Pigmentiphaga aceris: one gene and its partner. The protein of the gene in region 1 interacts with the protein of each later gene in a pairwise test. Links are inferred from orthologs where the notes say so. Each region holds a gene or a part of one and is shown on either strand. Other genes may lie near its edges.

Evidence for each region. The genes of interacting proteins can lie anywhere in the genome.
Region 2: the proteins of FXN63_RS14315 (region 1) and bioB interact in binary tests that used the Escherichia coli proteins (3 or more experiments, as listed by UniProt). The link is inferred for Pigmentiphaga aceris from one-to-one orthologs.

Annotation. Positions count from the first base shown.
Region 1 is NZ_CP043046.1:3,298,330-3,303,601, forward strand. What follows is about bases 1,142-4,091. They hold FXN63_RS14315 (class II glutamine amidotransferase), read right to left. Parts: upstream 3,039-4,091; coding sequence 2,244-3,038; downstream 1,142-2,243. Other genes in these bases: FXN63_RS14310 (SulP family inorganic anion transporter), read left to right, coding at 1,142-2,128; FXN63_RS14320 (TonB-dependent hemoglobin/transferrin/lactoferrin family receptor), read left to right, coding at 3,362-4,091. Outside these bases: FXN63_RS14305 (tripartite tricarboxylate transporter substrate binding protein BugE), read right to left, coding at 1-312; more of FXN63_RS14310, read left to right, coding at 683-1,141; more of FXN63_RS14320, read left to right, coding at 4,092-5,272.
Region 2 is NZ_CP043046.1:3,065,072-3,070,302, reverse strand. What follows is about bases 1,369-4,277. They hold bioB (biotin synthase BioB), read right to left. Parts: upstream 3,398-4,277; coding sequence 2,339-3,397; downstream 1,369-2,338. Other genes in these bases: FXN63_RS13330 (DUF1800 domain-containing protein), read left to right, coding at 3,828-4,277; FXN63_RS13340 (EamA/RhaT family transporter), read right to left, coding at 1,467-2,342. In the rest of the region: FXN63_RS13345 (hypothetical protein), read right to left, coding at 663-1,274; more of FXN63_RS13330, read left to right, coding at 4,278-5,231. UniProt on the Escherichia coli protein: Catalyzes the conversion of dethiobiotin (DTB) to biotin by the insertion of a sulfur atom into dethiobiotin via a radical-based mechanism.

The DNA of each region.
Region 1 (5,272 bases):
GGTGGCCATGCTGGACACCGTGGCGATACCCAGCGAATAACCGTCCGGGTCAGAACGCGCGGTTTCACCGGCACCGATCACACCACCGCCACCGCCACGGTTTTCGACGATAACCGTTTGACCCAGTTCCTTGGACAGCGGGTCGGCAACCAAGCGTGCTACTACGTCAGTGGTACCGCCAGCAGCGAAGGGCACAACCAGCTTGATCGGGCGATTCGGGTAGTTGCTGGCCGATTGGGCTACAGCAGCCAGCGGCGTCAGGCCAGCCACAGCCGCCAGGGCGGATACAGCAAGGAAAGCACGTTTTTGCATCATTCGGATTTCTCCAGTACTGGTTTTATAGCTTGGCAGGCAGGTGCTGCATGTGTGCACTGTTGGTGAAGGCCCCCACGGCCCTCCACCAATAGCGCAGGCCATACCGCCACGCAGCGCAATCATCCCCGCCTGCCGGAGAGAGGGCGCGACGCGATGATGGTACAAATATTGCAAAGGCACAATTGGGCTAACTACGATGGTGTGACGGGGTGCACATTCCCTTCACGGTACACTGCGGCCCCAGCCTCAGTTCCTGCTTCACGCCGGACCTGAGCGTCTGACGGCACTGCTTTACCGCATTTCATTTGTCCTACCCCTTTTGCCGTCCCCATCTCGCCGCGCCATGCGGCCAGCTTCACACCATTCCATGAAATCCGCCAACCTGCGCGCCGACGTTCTAGCCGGCCTGACGACCGCTTTTGCCCTGGTTCCCGAGTGCATTGCCTTTGCGCTGGTCGCTCAACTGAACCCGCTGATGGGCCTGTATGGGGCGTTTGTGATCTGTACGATCACCGCGCTCTTCGGTGGCCGCCCCGGCATGATCTCTGGCGCGGCCGGTTCCATGGCGGTGGTGATTGTTGCGTTGGTGGTCCAGCACGGCGTGCAATACCTGCTCGCAACCGTGGTGCTAGGCGGCTTGATCATGCTGCTGTTTGGGGCGCTGCGGCTGGGCAAACTAGTGCGCATGGTGCCGCATCCGGTCATGCTGGGCTTCGTCAACGGCTTGGCGATCGTTATTGCCATGGCGCAGTTTGAGCACTTCAAGCAAGGCGACGCCTGGCTGTCCGGCACGCCCTTGCTGGTGATGATCGGTCTGGTCGCGTTGACCATGTTTGTGGTGTATGTGCTGCCGCGCGTGACGCGTGCCGTGCCCCCTGCCCTGGTGGCGATTCTGGGCGTGGGTTTGCTTACCTACGGCCTGGATCTTCCCACCCGCACGCTGGGGGACATGGCGCAGATCGCAGGCGGCCTGCCGAAGCTGTTGATGCCGGACATTCCCTGGACGCTGGAAACCCTGACCATCATCGGCCCCTACGCGTTCCTGATGGCCATGGTCGGTTTGCTGGAAACCCTGCTGACGCTGAACCTGACCGACGAAATCACTGAGAGCCGAGGTCACCCGGACCGAGAATGCATGGCGCTGGGCGCGGCCAACGTGGCGTCTGGATTGCTGGGTGGCATGGGCGGCTGCGCGATGATCGGCCAGACCATGATCAACCTGAGTTCAGGCGGGCGCGGCAGGTTGTCTGGCGTCGTCAGTGGCACGATGATTCTGCTTTTCGTGCTGTTCCTGTCGCCGCTGATCGAACGCATTCCGCTGGCCGCACTGGTTGGCGTGATGTTCGTGGTGGCGCAGCAAACCTTCGCGTGGGGATCGCTGCGGGTGCTGAACAAGGTGCCGCGCAATGATGTGCTGGTGATCATCGCGGTCACCATCATCACGGTGCTGACTGATTTGGCTGCGGCGGTATTTTGCGGCGTCATCATCGCCGCCTTGAATTTTGCGTGGCAGCACGCGCGCAACCTGTACGCGGACAGCCAGCTGGATGCGGAAGGCGGCAAGCAATACCTGGCGCATGGCACGCTGTTCTTTGCGTCCACCACCCAGTTCCTGAACCTGTTCGATGCTGCCGGTGACCCCAAGCACGTCACACTGGATTGCCGTCACCTGAGCTTTGTCGATTATTCAGCGATTGCCGCGCTGATGACGCTGCGGGAACGCTACGAGAAGGCCGGCAAGCATCTGCGTGTGGTCCACTTGTCGGACCGCTGCAAGACCTTGCTGCGACGCGCGGGCGCGCATCAGCACTAAGGCATCAGCACCAAGACATCAGCATTAAGACGGTCGTTTGCCAAGCGGTCAGCGCCGGGCAAACGATAAACAGAACCAAGCTGGGGCGCGTTTCAATCACGCCTCCGCCCGCTTGTCACACCGCCAATTGAAACTCGTGGATGCTGCTTGCCACCGGCAAGCCATCGATGAAGACCTTCAGCTCGCCCGGCTGGAACCGCGTCCAGACCTCGTTGTTGGTCAACGGCTCGGTCACGATCATGGCGATCCGGTCGCTGGGCGTGGTCACCGACGCGAAGTCCACGCTCATGTCCTCGTCACACAGCTTGGCCAGCGTGAACGGGTATTGGCGAACCAGGTAATACAGATTGGTCGAACAGTGTGCGAACAGCGCCGTGCCGTCTGACAGCATGTAATTGAACGTGCCGTGGGTGCTGATTTCCGCGCTGAGTTCACGCACGGCTTCGTTCAACTGAGCCTGTGCCGGGCGCGTCGGAAACCGTTCGCGCAAGGACTGCAGCATCCAGCAGAACGCCAGTTCACTGTCGGTCGTTCCCACCGGCAGATACGGGCCGGTCAGCAGCGGCGAATAATTCTTCAGGTCGCCATTGTGGGCGAACACCCAGTATCGTCCCCACAACTCGCGCACAAATGGGTGGCAATTTTCAAGCGACACCTTGCCCACGGTTGCCTTGCGGATGTGGGCAACGACGTTCTGCGACTTGATCGGATAACGGCGGATCAGCTCTGCAACCGGTGACACCAGCGCAGCCTGGTGATCGACAAAATGCCGTACCCCATGACCTTCAAAAAAAGCCACGCCCCACCCGTCCACATGCTCACCCGTGCGCCCGGCACGGCAGGCAAACCCGGTGAAGCTGAAAACGATATCGGTCGGCGTATTGCAATTCATGCCGAGCAGCTGGCACATGACTAACCTTCTTGCGAAATGACACCGCTATCGTAGCTCGTCAGTGGGTTTCCACGAGGCAAGACAGGCGTTATCAGCACACTAATGCGACCGGGATACGACAAATTTATGTTGCGAATGCAAACGATTTGCGTTTCTAATACTGTTACTCACCGTGACGCACCTTGCTTTTCTCGCATCACCATCCCCTGACACCGCATGAAACCAGGCGTCCTCAATGTCTCGCTCGATCCGTCAATTCGCCCACGCGGAGTCCTGTACTCCGCATGACCTGCATCGCCATGCAGGCATCGCGGCCTATCGACTTTTCGATACCAGGCGCCATGACCACCAAGCTTGCCCCAACCCGTTCCCTGCTTCCCTGGCCCATGCGGCCGCTCGTCTGCCTGCTGACCGCCCTGCCCTTCGCAACGGCCGGCGCGCAAGTGCAGCTTGCCGCAGCTGAACTGCAGACCGTAACGGTGACGGCCACCCGTACCGAAAAGCAGATCGAAGACCTTCCGCCTTCGGTAACGACCACCGATCGTGCGACGCTCGATGAGAACTTCGTCGACGACTACCAGGATCTGGGCAAGCAAGTGCCGGGCGTGGACATCAGCCGCAGTGGCCGGTATGGCTACACCGACATCAACATCCGTGGCCTGCAAGGCAACCGGGTGCTGACCTTGATTGACGGCATCCGCCTGCCGGACACCTTTGAATTCCAAGGGCGTGACAGCCGCGTCGGCCAAGACCTGGTCGACTTCGGCTCATTGTCCAGCGTAGACATCGTGCGTGGTCCGGGCTCGACACTGTATGGCTCGTCGGCATTGGCCGGCATCGTGGGCTTGCGCACGCTCGACCCGTCCGATCTGCTCACCGGCAACAAGACCCTGGGTGGCCGCGTCAAGGGTGATTACGACGGCGCCGACAACAGCAAGGGCGTGCAAGCCGCGCTGGCCGGCCGTTTTGCCGAAGACACCTTGTGGCTGGTTCAACTGGGCGAACGTCGCGGGCACGAGCTCGATACCGGCGGCAGCATCAGCACGCCCGACAACCGTCGTACCCAAAGCGACCCGCAAGACACTACCCGTCGCAGCATAATGGCCAAATTGCAGCAGCGTTTCGACGGCGGTCACAAGCTTGGTCTGACGGCGGAATACTTCAAGACCGACATCGACACCGATCTGTTGAGCCTGCAAGCGCCTGCTGGCAACACCGCTGCCGCCCGTGTGCTGAATTCCACGGCGCGCGACGAACAGGAACGCCGCCGCGTCTCGCTGGAATACGATTACCGCGCGCCCGGCGCAGGCAGCTTCCTCGATGCCGCCTCGGCACGCATCTACCACCAGAAGCTGGAAAGCGATCAGTTCCGCCGCGAAGTCCGCGCCAACGCACCGCGTTACGAGCGCGACGGTCAGTACGAGCAATCGCTCAAGGGCTTCTCGGGCCAGCTGAGCAAACGCATTGCGGGCAGCAGCATCAGCCAGAACTGGGTGATCGGCGGCGAGTGGTGGGAAACCGAGACCGACGAATTCGCGGCTGGCTTCCCCAACATTGCGGCGATCAACGTGCGCACCGTACCCAAGACCCGCAACAAGCAATGGGGCGTGTTTGCCGACAACGAACTGAGCTTCGGTGGCGGAGCCTTCACGCTGACCCCGGGTCTGCGTTACGACAGCTACAGCATCAAGCCTGAAGTCGATTCGATTCTTGCGGGGCAGATTGCCTCGGGTTCAGGCTCGCGTCCGGCCACGCAAAGCGATTCGCGCCTGTCGCCCAAGATTGCCGCCAACTGGGCCTTGTCCGACCGCGCCCACCTGTTCGCGCAATACGCCCACGGCTTCCGCGCACCGGGCCTGGTTGAAGTCAACGGCCAGTTCACCAACACCCGCATGTACACGCTGATTCCGAACGCAGCGCTCAAACCGGAAACCAGCCGTGGCCTGGAATTCGGTGCGCGCCTGGGTGACCAGCAGCTGGGCGGCACGGTGACGGTGTTCGACACCCGCTACAAGAACTTCATTGAAATGTCGACGCTGACCGCCGGCAGCCCTGGCTTTGTGCCGGGCTACGGCAGCGTCTTCCAGTACAACAACGTGGCAGCTGCCCGCATCTACGGTACCGAGTTCACGGGTCACTACCAGATCGCCCGCAACTGGCGCGCGGAAGGCATGCTGGCGTGGATGCAAGGCAAGAACGACACCACCAACACCTGGATCAACTCGGTTCCGTCGGCCAAAGCGTCGTTGGCA
Region 2 (5,231 bases), 230 kb from region 1 along the record:
GATGATGCCAACGCTTCCAACAGCCCAGCACGTGCCACCGCCAATCGAGACGCGGCTTGTCATCGTTGCCGGAAACAAGATGATCGAGGACGCGAAGATCGCTGTACGCAGCTGAGCGTTTCAGGCTACCGATGCCCCGTTGCTATTGCGCATGGCAAGCGCCGCGACCAACGCGCAGCACAAGCGTTTTTCGCAAATCAGCCGCCAGCGCCAAGATCGTCGCGGCCGCTCTCCGCATGCCGTAACGCGGCGGCCACCCGCTTCGGTGTCACCCCACCACCAAGCAGGCGCGCGAATTTTTTTGAGTGGCGCTGCCCTGAAAGGCCCGTTAAGCACGGCCCGAGACGCGAGCCGCTGAGTCGCTTCGTGGCGACCTGGGCAGCCAATCCCCACGGCCAGCCGCATGGCGTTCAAGGATGGCGGCCCACGCATGCCGAGAACCGATTCCAGCACCCGGCAGCCAGAAAAACGCACGCCGCCCAAAGGCGGGATCAGCTTTTAACCAAACGTCTTTGAAGGCGTGGGTGGTGGGGCCGGCTTGGCTGCCCTTCTGGACACGGTGGAGGGCGGAGACCCGACGCCAAGGTCAAGCGGGGCAGACGAGCCGGCCCCACTGCCCGCGACTGACTAAAGAACAAAAACACCATCACAAGAAAACCACCTCATTCCACATTGAACTCAAACGTCTTCACCAACTTATCTTCGACAAACACGCGAATCACATACTTCCCCGTCGGATCTCCCGGAGCCACAGACCAAACATTCCAGATCACCCCCTGCTGACCCGACACCGTACCCTCCTTGATCGACGTTCTGCCGTCAGACGACACATCCTGCGTCACCCCGGGAAGCGACCCACCCCAGGTCGACGGCGCGACAGGCAAAACAAATTCCTCACGCCAACGCACCTTCCCAACGCCCGGCTTCAAATACACCCGCCAACCGTACATCTGATTTTCCACCAACGGCACCGTCCGGGCAGATACAAACTTCTTCTTCGTAGACCCAGGCGGGAAAAACAGACCAAACTCAGTCCGGACAACCTCAATCGTCGGAATCTGCTTATCTATCGGTACCGGGTTGGGAGAAATCACTGACCTGGCAAGCTCCAGCCGCTCGGTCGGGGTATTCATTTCCGTGGCAATTGCCTGCGATGACAAGCTCATCGCCGCAGTCAACGAAAGAAAGAAGACAGCAAACCGCATGGTGAAGCCTTTACGTTTGATGGACGTTTTGCAGATGAGTGCAGCAAAGGAAACAGTGGCCGGAAGCAAGTCAAGACACGGTCCTGCTTAATGCTGGAACGCGGGATGCAGCTGACTCAATCTGTCCCCGAGTCACCCGGCCCACGCATGCCGATATCGCTGCGCTGACTTTCCAGGTGGGACCACATCCACAAGCTTAGCCGGCAGCCGCCAGATCCACAGCGCCCTACCCGCTTTCTGCATTGAACGCATGCCACGCTTTCATTTTGGCAACATCACCACGATTGCCAGCAGCGTCAATGCAATCCCCAAACCATGCCGGGCGCTCAGACGCTCGCGAAACGCCAGCGCACCCACCACCGTGCCCAGCGCCACCACCCCAATATTCATGGTCGCAAAAACCAGCGTCGGATTATTGGCAAAGTGCTGATGCGCGCGGATATAGAACAGAATGTTGGCAAAATTCAGCAGGCCCAGCAGCACGCCGCCCGCCACGTTGCGGCGATCCCAGCGCACGCGGTGCCAGGTCAGCCAGATCAGCATCACGATCCCTGCCAACACAAAGCTTGCAAGCAAGGCCGGGGCAAACGCGGTGCCTGCCTTGGCTACCTGTTTGAACATGATGTCGATGCTGCCGTAGCCCAGCCAGATCACCAGCAACCAACGCCAGGCCCCTTCGCTGCCCGCGTCCGATGTGTCGCCTTTCATGCCGGGACGGTAGCGGCCGACCAGGCAAGTCATGGCAGCCAGCGCCAACGCCAGACCCATCAACTTGCCGGTTTCTACTGACTCCCCAAACACCGTGAACGCGGCGATGACGGGAATGAACAGCGACAGGCGTTGTGCGGCGTCGCTGCGCACGATGCCGGCATGGCGCACAGCAGCGGCCATGGCCAGAAATACAGACGGCAGCAGCACGCCCAGCGCAAGAATCAGCGCCCAACTGCTGAACGCCGCGCCTCCCCTGGGTTGCGCCAAGCTTGCCAATTGCGGTTTCAGCAGCAGCGCCGTCATGGTGGCCGCCACGCCGTAGTTCACGGCGATGGCCTGGCGCGTATCCACGCCAAACTGGGCGGCGAGTTTCAGCAGCACGGACACGCCCACGCTGCACAACATGCTCAATATCAAGTAGGTCATGTCGCGGCACCGCGTCGGTTGCATGTCTGCGCGTCGATGCCAGCCTCGGCAGATGCCGCCACCGTCAGGCCCAGCCGCGACATCAACGCCCGGTCGGCCTGCAAGCGCGGGTTGCCCGTGGTCAGCAGCTTTTCACCGTAGAAAATCGAATTGGCCCCCGCCAGGAAACACAGGGCTTGCAGGCTGTCGTCCATGCTTTCGCGTCCCGCGGACAAGCGCACCACGGCGCGCGGCATGGTGATGCGGGCCACGGCAATCGTGCGCACGAACTCGAACGGGTCGATGGGTTCGGCGTCTGCCAGGGGCGTTCCGGCAACAGGAACCAGGTTGTTGATGGGCACGGATTCCGGGTACGGCGACAGGTTTGCCAACTGCACCAGCAAGGCCGCCCGGTCTCGCCGCGATTCGCCCATGCCGACAATGCCGCCGCAACACACCTTGATACCGGCATCGCGCACATGACCCAGCGTATCCAGCCGGTCTTGGTAGCTGCGGGTCTTGACGATGTTGCCGTAGAAAGCCGGCGAGGTGTCCAGGTTGTGGTTGTAGTAATCCAGCCCGGCTGCTTGCAGCGCTTGTGCCTGCGTGGCCTTCAACATGCCCAGTGTCACGCAGGTTTCCAGGCCCAGCGCGCGGACTTCTCGCACCATCTCGGCAACCAACTCGATCTGATGATCTTTCGGATTGCGCCACGCCGCCCCCATGCAGAAGCGATGGGCACCTTGCGACTGAGCCTCACGCGCTGCCGTCAGCACTTCATCCAAGGGCATCAGCTTGTCGGCGTCCAGGCCCGTATCGTGCCAGGCTGCTTGCGGACAGTATCCGCAGTCTTCCGGACAGCCACCGGTCTTGATCGACAGCAGACTGGACAGCTGGATCGTGCCGTCTGGGTGGTGCTGGCGATGCACTTCACGCGCTCGATCCAGCAACTGCATCAAGGGCAACGCAAACAAGGCCAGCGCGTCGGCCACACGCCAGGAAACCTGGGCGGTCAGTCCAGTGTCTGCCTTGGTGCAATCAAGGTCTGGGTGTGCCTGGGCGGTGGAAGTGGACATGGATGACCTGGGGGCAAGAGTTCAAGAAGCTGCTGCTGATTGGACGGGTGGTCGTATCGACAGCAAACAGGGTTGGCATAGCGGCACAGAAGTGACCGCAGCCACGACGCCACGCATCCTAAAGACCCTCGCAACGCCGCCGCAACCAGCCCTGAAATCCGATATTTCGCGTTACTTGATGGCCGTAGCCGCGTAAACCCATCACGAAGACGATTGCCCCGTATCAACGTGCCGTCTTCGTCTGAATCAAAAAACCTCCAATCAAGTGTTGCCAAATGTAACTATCAAGATAAGCGCATGGATCGAGCGCCGCGTTGGTCTGTCCAACTGGCGGCCAGCCCCAGTCACTTACATCTGCCATCACGCCGTGCAGATTTCCGTCAGCTTTGAGGAATAAGGTGGCGGCTGGCTCATCCACCGGAGACCCGGCATGCCCCGATCCTTTGTCTTGTCGCCCGTGCCGGCATCACCGCGCAGGCTTGGCGGGATCGTGTCTGCTGTGTTGGCCACGGCGGCGCTGCTGGCTGCATGCTCCACCCCACCCGCTGGCCGCGCTGACTTCAGCCCGCAAGGTGCCTATGCATGGGTGGACCGCATCAGCTGGGGCGCAAACCCGTCCACACTGGCATCGGCAACCCGCATGGGCCGCACCGCTTGGTTGAATGAACAGCTTCATCCCACCGACACCGCATTGCCCGCATCGGTTCAGGCACAGATCGACGCGATGCCGATCTCGCGCGAGCCCACGCCATCACTGCTTCGAACACTAAGCGCGGCCAACCAGGCTGCCAACGCGCTGACCGACGACGCCGCCAAACAAGCCGCGCGACAGGTCTACCAGCAAGACTTGAATGAACTGGCCCGCCAAGCCGAGTCACGCGCGCTGCTGCGGGCCGTCTATTCGCCTGCGCAGCTACAGGAACAGATGAGCTGGTTCTGGGTGAACCACTTCGGCGTGTTCAGGGGCAAGCGCGATATCCGTGCGCTGGTGGGCGACTACGAGGAACAGGCGATCCGGCCCTATGCGCTGGGGCGTTTCCGCGACTTGCTTGGGGCGGTCGTGCGGCATCCGGCCATGTTGCGCTATCTGGACAATGACCAGAATGCCGTGGGCAAGATCAACGAAAACTACGCCCGTGAGCTGATGGAACTGCATACCCTGGGCGTCGATGGCGGTTATCAGCAGGCAGACGTGCAGATGCTTGCCCAGGTGCTGACTGGAGTAGGCGTGCGGGTGCCGGAAGACGACGCCAAAATCCGCCCGGCCTTGCAGGCGCAGTACGTTCGCACCGGCTTGTTTGAATTCAACCCGGCGCGGCACGACGCCACGCCCAAGACGCTGCTGGGTGCGCCTCTGCACGCGAAGGGGTTGGCCGAAGTCGATGAAGCGCTGGACCGCCTGGCCCGTCATCCTTCCACTGCGCGGTTCATTGCGCGCAAGCTGGTGACGTTCTTTGTGTCCGATGACCCGCCGCCCGCCTTGGTTGATCGAGTCGCGCAAGCTTTCCTGCATACCGATGGCGATATCGCCAAGACTTTGAAGGTACTGTTCGATGCGCCGGAATTCAGCGCATCGCTGGGCCAGGGTTTCAAAGACCCCGTGCACTATGTCGTGTCTGCGGTGCGCCTGGCCTATGGTGATAGACCTTTGGAAGACACGGCTCCCATGCAGGGCTGGATTCGTCGTCTGGGCCAAGCTCGTTACGGGCATGTAGCCCCAGATGGTTACCCTATGTTGGCCAGCGCTTGGAACGGTTCCGGGCAATTGGCCACGCGCTTCGAGATTGCGCGCGCGATTGGAACAAGTGACCGTGGTCTGTTCGGTGCTGCCCCG